One region of the Streptomyces sp. R33 genome, then DNA from elsewhere that is predicted to be linked to it. Evidence: riboswitches for the same ligand, from Rfam matches in the RefSeq annotation. Region 1 holds a riboswitch; each other region holds the start of a gene.

Region 1 (2,256 bases):
GACAAGGTCGCCGAGTGCGAGAGCGGCGGCTCCTGGAGCGCCAACTCCGGCAGCGGGTCCTACGGCGGACTTTCGTTCACGCAGGAGCAGTGGAACTCCTCCGGCGGCCTCGACTTCGCCGAGCGCCCCGACCTCGCGAGCCGTTCGCAGCAGATCGCCGTCGCCGAGCGGGTCCTGGGCACGCAGGGCCCCCAGGCGTGGGGGCAGTGCTCGGAGTCGGCCGGGCTGACCCGGCAGGCCCCCGCCGCGTCCGTGGACCCGGGCCTGCCCGGCACGCTCGGCCCCGTCGCCGCGAGCCCCTCCCGCCCCGACCACTCGGTCCCGGCCGGCGGTACCGGCGCGAAGGCGCACGATTTCGGCGCCCCGACCCCGGCTCCGGCCCCGGCGCCGGACTTCACGCTCCCGCCGGCGCCGCTCGCGCCGAACAGCGGACTGCCCGTCATGCCCGACCCGGACGTGCCGTCCACGTCGCCGACCGTCCCGGTGCTCCCGGGCGACCCGACCGCCAACCCGGGTACTCCCACGGCCCCGACGGACCCGACCGCGCCGACGGCCCCGGGAAGCCCGACCAAGCCCGGCGGCCCGGCGGACCCGACCGTTCCGGTCGTTCCGGCCGACCCCGGCTCCCCCGCGGCCCCGGGCGCCCCGGGCGCCTCCACCGACCCGAGTGCCATCCCGGACCCCACCGGCACCGGCAAGCACCGTGGTACGCCCGCCCTCGAGCTGCCCGCCGCATCTGAGGGGGTGTCGGCGCCCTCGTACACCGTCCAGGCGGGCGACAGCCTGGCCACCATCGCGTCTGCCAAGGGGGTCAAGGGCGGCTGGAACGCGCTCTACCAGGCCAACGAGCAGGTCATCGGCGAGGACGCGGATCTGATCAAGCCCGGCCAGAACCTGGATCTAAGCTAGGAATAGCGGCACTTCGGACACCCGGAAAGAGCTGAATGTCCGTTATCTGCAAGTGAGACATGTGTCTCTTCCGGTCAACTGGCGTGTCCCGTCCGGAGCCTTCCGCAAACCCCGTCCTCACCTGCGCAAACGCCCGTAAGGGGAGCGCAAGTAGGGGCCGTTTCTCCCCGGTGTTCCTCGTTGAACATCGGGGAGAGACCTGTCTACCTTCTGAGTCGCCCGCCACCGCGGGCTCCTTCGACCGCATCGCCGAATCCTGCCGGCGGCCGGAGGGAACAGTCGTCGCGTCAAGCGCCGAAGGCAGGAGCGGGGGAACCAAGGTAGGCGCCGGGACCGGCCGTTGAGAGACGGTCACGGAAACGGCTAGGGGTTAAGTCGTGCGCCACGTCGCACGGCCGGGCACTCATCCGCCCGAACCCGACAGCTCACCTCGCAGGCGTCGGTGAGGAGAACTCCATGCTGCTTTCCGGCAAGGGCAAGCACCGTCGCGCCTCCAAGGCTGCCCGCATCGTCACGCTCGCCGGCGTCACCGGTGTCGTCGTCGCCGCCCCGCTGATGGCGGCCGGCTCGGCCTCCGCCGCCACCGCGTCCGAGTGGGACCGCGTCGCGCAGTGCGAATCCGGCGGCAACTGGTCCATCAACACGGGCAACGGCTACTACGGCGGCCTGCAGTTCTCGTCCTCCACCTGGGCCGCGTACGGCGGCAAGGCGTACGCCGCGCAGGCCAACCAGGCCTCCAAGTCGCAGCAGATAGCCATAGCCGAGAAGGTCCTCAAGGGCCAGGGCAAGGGTGCGTGGCCGTCCTGCGGCGTCGGCCTCTCCAACTCCTCTTACACCGGCGGTGGTACGACCGACACCCCGAAGAAGACGGAGCAGAAGACCGAGACCAAGAAGACCCAGCCGAAGAAGACCGAGCCGAAGAAGGAGACGAAGCGCTCCGAGGCTCCGACGACCCGCTCCGAGCGCTCCGAGGCCCCGGCCCCGAAGACCGGCAACGGCTCGTACGAGGTCAAGCCCGGCGACACCCTCGGCACCATCGCCGAGACCAACGGCGTCAAGGGCGGCTGGGAGAAGCTCTTCGAGCTCAACAAGGACATCGTCTCGGACGCCGACCTGATCTTCCCCGGTCAGAAGCTGAAGCTCAGCTGAACCCTGCCGTAACAACTGCGGCAGCGAGCACAGCACGCAGCATCCCCACCGCCCGGCGCGTCTTCCCCTCACGCGCCGGGCGGCGGCGTTTTTCCGGCCCGGGCCCCTCCTGTTCCCCTCCCGGACCCGCCCCGGACCCGGCCGGGACGGTGGCGATCAGGAGTCCTATGTACCGGAAGGCGGGTATTCGGGCCCTTT
Region 2 (2,256 bases), 3.3 Mb from region 1:
CCTCGGCGAGGGCGTGCACGACCCGGCCGTGCTCGGCGGTGCGGTGCTCGACCATCGAGCGGTACGAGTTGGTCATCCGGGCGGCGGCCTTCCCCTCGCCCAGGATTCCCCGGAGCTGCTCGAGGTTGCCGGCCCGAACCATCTTCCAGAATTCTTTCCCGTCGGCCGGATCCGACAGCGGGATGTTGACGTTCCGCACGCCGGGAAGCTCGACGTCGAGTCCCTCCAGGGCGTGGTCGGCGCCGTTGCGGAAGTCGAAAATCGTGTGGAGGCCGAGCGATGCGAGGAATTCTGCATCGGTTTCGGTGGCATGTGCCAGATGTCCGCTACGGAACAGTTTTCCCGGCTTGACCCTCCGCCCGTCGATGGTCGGCAAGCCGCCCACGTCGCGGAAGTTGCGCACTCCGGCCAGCTCGGGCTCCGGTACGGGCTCCGTCCGCGGGAACTGGGGTATCTGCTGGGTCACGGGAACTCCTCCGCGTCGTCGTGGGATGTCCGAATTACGCTGCTTGGGAGCAACTTGCCATAGCTGGATGCGAGATCGGGCGCAGCCCCGTGAGCCAGATCATACGGTGACCGTGAGTGCCTGATCGCCGAAGTCGAATGGCCCGGCCGGAGCGGTTGTTGGCGGCCGGTAATGGACGCAGGGTGACCGGAATTCCCTCGAACTCCCCGGTCTGTGAATCCGTGGGGAAATTCGTGGCTTGTTCGGGATGGCTCAACTCGATTACCTTCGCGATCGATCCGGATGGACCGCCGAATCCTGCCGCCGTCCGGAAACCGCACCCGACTATTCACGCGCGCGGCAGGAGCGGGGGAACCAGGTAAGCCGCTGTTCCCGATCTTTGTATCGGCGCAGCTCGGGGTGAAGCCGTGCATGTTCCGTTCATGTGCTGCCGGACATCTCCAGTCCGAACCCGACAGCTCACCTCGCAGGCGACGGAGAGGAATTCGCCATGCCTGCAAAGGGTAAGCACCGCCGTCCCAAGTCCCGTTCCGTGGCGCGCGGCTTCGCCGTCGCAGGCACCGGCGGTGCGGCCCTCGCGCTGCCGCTGCTGGGCGCCGCCGGGGCTCAGGCGGCCGGCGCCCCGGCCGCCGCCCCCGCCTCGGCTCCCGTGCAGGCACCGCAGGTTTCGGCGGCGCTGCAGGCCGCGCCCGCTGCCGCCGCGCAGTCCGCGCCGGCCGTCTACACCGTCGTGCCCGGCGACTACCTCTCCAAGATCGCCCACGACCGCCACCTCCCGGGCGGCTGGCAGCAGCTGTACGCCGACAACCGCGAGGCCGTGGGCACCGACCCGTCGCTGATCCACCCCGGGCTGAAGCTGACCCTCGGTGCGCGGGGCGAGGCGGCGCCGGCCGCGCAGGCTCCGGCCCGGGAGTCCGCCCCGGCCCCGGCGAAGAAGTCCTCGGCCCCGGACTCGGCCTCGTCCTCCGCCGGCAAGGGCTCCGCGGACGCCGCACCGGCCCCCGCCGCCCCCGCGGCCGCGGCCGCCGCCGCACCCGCCAAGAAGAGCACGGCCGCCGGGTCCGCCGCCGGTACGGTCACGGCCGCCGGCTTCGTCGCCCCCGTCGGCGGCGGGATATCGACCCAGTACAAGACCCCCGGCGCCATGTGGTCCAGCGGCTACCACACCGGTGTCGACTTCATCGCGAGCTCCGGCACCACCGTCCGGGCCGTGGGTGCGGGCACCGTGGTCTCCGCCGGCTGGGCCGGCGCGTACGGCAACGAGGTCGTCATCCGGCACGCGGACGGCAAGTACTCCCAGTACGGCCACCTGTCCCAGCTCTCCGTCTCGGCCGGCCAGAGCGTCACCGCCGGCCAGACCATCGGCCTCTCCGGCTCCACCGGCAACTCGACCGGCCCGCACCTGCACTTCGAGATCCGCACCGGCCCGTCCTACGGCTCGGACATCGACCCGCTGGCCTACCTCCGCACCAAGGGTGTGAGCATCTGACGGCTCCCGCCGTCGGAGAGAGGCAGCCGGACTCGTGAGGCCGGGACCCGAGGGGGGTCCCGGCCTCACGCTTTGCTATTCCGCACCGACCAGGTGGTATAGATCACGGTCCGTCAACCCCTTCCTACGATGGCGTAGGTCACGCCCTGGGGTGAAGGATGTGTTCTCGTGGCAGCGACGAAGACGACACTCAAGACCATCGGCTCGTACGCGGCGATCGGGGACAGCTTCACCGAGGGTGTGGGGGACCCGGGGCCCGGCGAGACCTTTCTCGGCTGGGCGGACCGGCTGGCCGTACTCC
Region 3 (2,256 bases), 2.5 Mb from region 1:
GGCCGGACCGGCACGACCGGGTCTGGGCGGCGCAGGTGCTCGGCACGTACTGCCTGGGCGGCACCCTCACCTCGCGCCTGGACAAGGTGCTGCGCGAGGAGAAGGGCTACACGTACGGCGTGCGCGCCTTCGGCCAGGTGCTGCGCTCCACCGCGGACGGCAAGGGCGCCTCGATGCTCGCCATCAGCGGCTCCGTGGACACCCCCAATACGGGCCCGGCGCTCGACGACCTCTGGAAGGTGCTCCGCACCCTCGCGGAGGGGGGTCTGACCGACGCCGAACGGGACGTGGCGGTACAGAACTTGGTGGGTGTGGCCCCGCTGAAGTTCGAGACGGCCGCGGCCGTCGCCGGCACGCTCGCCGACCAGGTCGAGCAGGAGCTCCCGGACGACTACCAGGCCCGGTTGTACGCACAGCTGGCCCAAACGGGCACGGTGGAGGCGACTTCGGCCGTTCTGGCCGCCTTCCCGCTGGACCGCCTGGTCACGGTCCTGGTAGGCGATGCCTCGCAGATCGAGGCGCCGGTGCGGGCGCTCGGGATCGGTGAGGTCACCGTCGTCGGCAACTGACGGACATCCCAAGGGGCTCCGGTGGCTTGTCCACCGGGGCCCCTTATGTCTGTTTAGTGGAGAGGTTGCTTGTATGCGGTGTGGCGTACGCAACAAAAAGGCGTGTCTGTTTGGCGATTGACTGATGATCCGCCTAGCGTCGGCCGTGCTGTCCGTCAGTTGTACGCGCCGCACCCGCGGCACCGGGCAGCGATCGCCGAGTCCCCGTCAGGCGCGAGCCTGGGGAGCCGGGGACCCACATGCGTCCCTGGGGTGAATCGGACCGCCTCGCCAGAGGGGGCCCGTAGGAGACCTTCCTGCTCCGAACCCGTCAGCTAACCCGGTAGGCGAGAAGGAAGGAAAGGATCAGCCCCTTCATGGCGTTTGGCAGTCGTGCCGCCGGTAAGCACCGTGGTTCCAGTCGTCTGAGCCGCAAGACCGCCGGTTACGCCGGCATAGCCGCCCTCGCCACCACCGGTGTCGTCGGCTCCCTCGCAGGCCCGGCGTTCGCCGCGTCGGACAAGGCCCCCTCCATGGAGGACACCGGCCTGAACGCCGTCGTGACGGCCGAGGACCTCCCGGTCCAGATCGAGGCCCAGGCCGAGGCCCAGGAGCACGCGGCCGAGGCCGCTGCCGCCAAGGCGAAGGCGGAGGCCGACGCGAAGGCGCGCGCCGCCGAGGCCAAGCAGAAGGCCGAGGAGAAGGCGAAGGCCGAGCGCGAGGCCGCCGAGCGCGCCGCCCGCGAGGAGGAGCGCAAGCGCCTCAACACCTTCGTCGCCCCCGTCGACGGCTCCTACATCAGCACCCAGTGGCACGCGGGCGGCGGCATGTGGTCCTCCGGCAGCCACACCGGCATCGACTTCCACGCGGCCTCCGGCACCTCGGTGCACGCGGTCGGCGTCGGCACCGTGGTCGAGGCAGGCTGGGGCGGCGCGTACGGCAACAACGTCGTGATCAAGCACGCCGACGGCACCTACACCCAGTACGGCCACATGTCCTCGCTGAGCGTCTCCGTCGGCGAGCAGGTCACCCCGGGCCAGCAGATCGGCCTGTCGGGCTCCACCGGCAACTCCAGCGGCCCGCACCTGCACTTCGAGGCCCGTACCGGCTCCCAGTACGGCTCGGACATCGACCCGGTCGCGTACCTGCGCAACCACGGCGTCGACGTCTGACCCGCAGCACTTCACCGAAGGCCCCGGCTCCCCGAGCCGGGGCCTTCGCGTTGTGGCCGCAAGTGGCCGCATCGTGGCTGTAAATATTCGCGATTTCGGTCCGCGCTCGGAAAACATCGCGTGTTGCAATAGAGTCCCAGTACGATCCCAGCACGGTCGCGGCAATGGCGTCGGCAGTCGGAATTAAGCGGAGGTCCGGACTTGCGTATTCCTGCGCACGCGGTATGCACGGCAATCCGCGACGACATCGTCTCCGGAGTCTTCGAGCCGGGCGGCAGGCTGACCGAGGAGCTTCTGGCCCGCCGGTACGGGGTCTCGCGCGTCCCGGTCCGCGAGGCGCTGCGGACCCTGGAGTCCGAGGGTTTCGTCACCACCCGGCGCCATGCGGGCGCCTGCGTGGCCGAGCCCACCGAGCAGGAGGCGGCCGACCTCCTGGAACTGCGGATGCTGCTCGAGCCGGTGGCCGCGGCCCGAGCCGCCCGCCGGCGCACCGAGGCCCACCTCAAGGTACTGCGCGGGCTGGTCAGGCTGGGCCA

What was found. A riboswitch is a leader RNA that binds a small molecule or an ion and turns the genes downstream of it on or off. The one in region 1 is predicted to bind cyclic di-AMP.
Region 2: another riboswitch for cyclic di-AMP. It lies ahead of AB5J51_RS09110 (peptidoglycan DD-metalloendopeptidase family protein); the one in region 1 lies ahead of AB5J51_RS23950 (transglycosylase family protein).
Region 3: another riboswitch for cyclic di-AMP. It lies ahead of AB5J51_RS12185 (M23 family metallopeptidase); the one in region 1 lies ahead of AB5J51_RS23950 (transglycosylase family protein).

What each region holds. Positions count from the first base shown of each region.
Region 1 covers NZ_CP165727.1:5,215,332-5,217,587, forward strand. The annotation lists gene AB5J51_RS23945 (transglycosylase family protein) at 1-909, shown strand, start outside; cyclic di-AMP (ydaO/yuaA leader) riboswitch at 1,192-1,363, shown strand; gene AB5J51_RS23950 (transglycosylase family protein) at 1,366-2,058, shown strand.
Region 2 covers NZ_CP165727.1:1,903,661-1,905,916, reverse strand. The annotation lists gene AB5J51_RS09115 (tyrosine-protein phosphatase) at 1-466, opposite strand, end outside; cyclic di-AMP (ydaO/yuaA leader) riboswitch at 745-952, shown strand; gene AB5J51_RS09110 (peptidoglycan DD-metalloendopeptidase family protein) at 957-1,955, shown strand; gene AB5J51_RS09105 (SGNH/GDSL hydrolase family protein) at 2,124-2,256, shown strand, end outside.
Region 3 covers NZ_CP165727.1:2,694,893-2,697,148, reverse strand. The annotation lists gene AB5J51_RS12190 (pitrilysin family protein) at 1-569, shown strand, start outside; cyclic di-AMP (ydaO/yuaA leader) riboswitch at 754-912, shown strand; gene AB5J51_RS12185 (M23 family metallopeptidase) at 926-1,720, shown strand; gene AB5J51_RS12180 (GntR family transcriptional regulator) at 1,922-2,256, shown strand, end outside.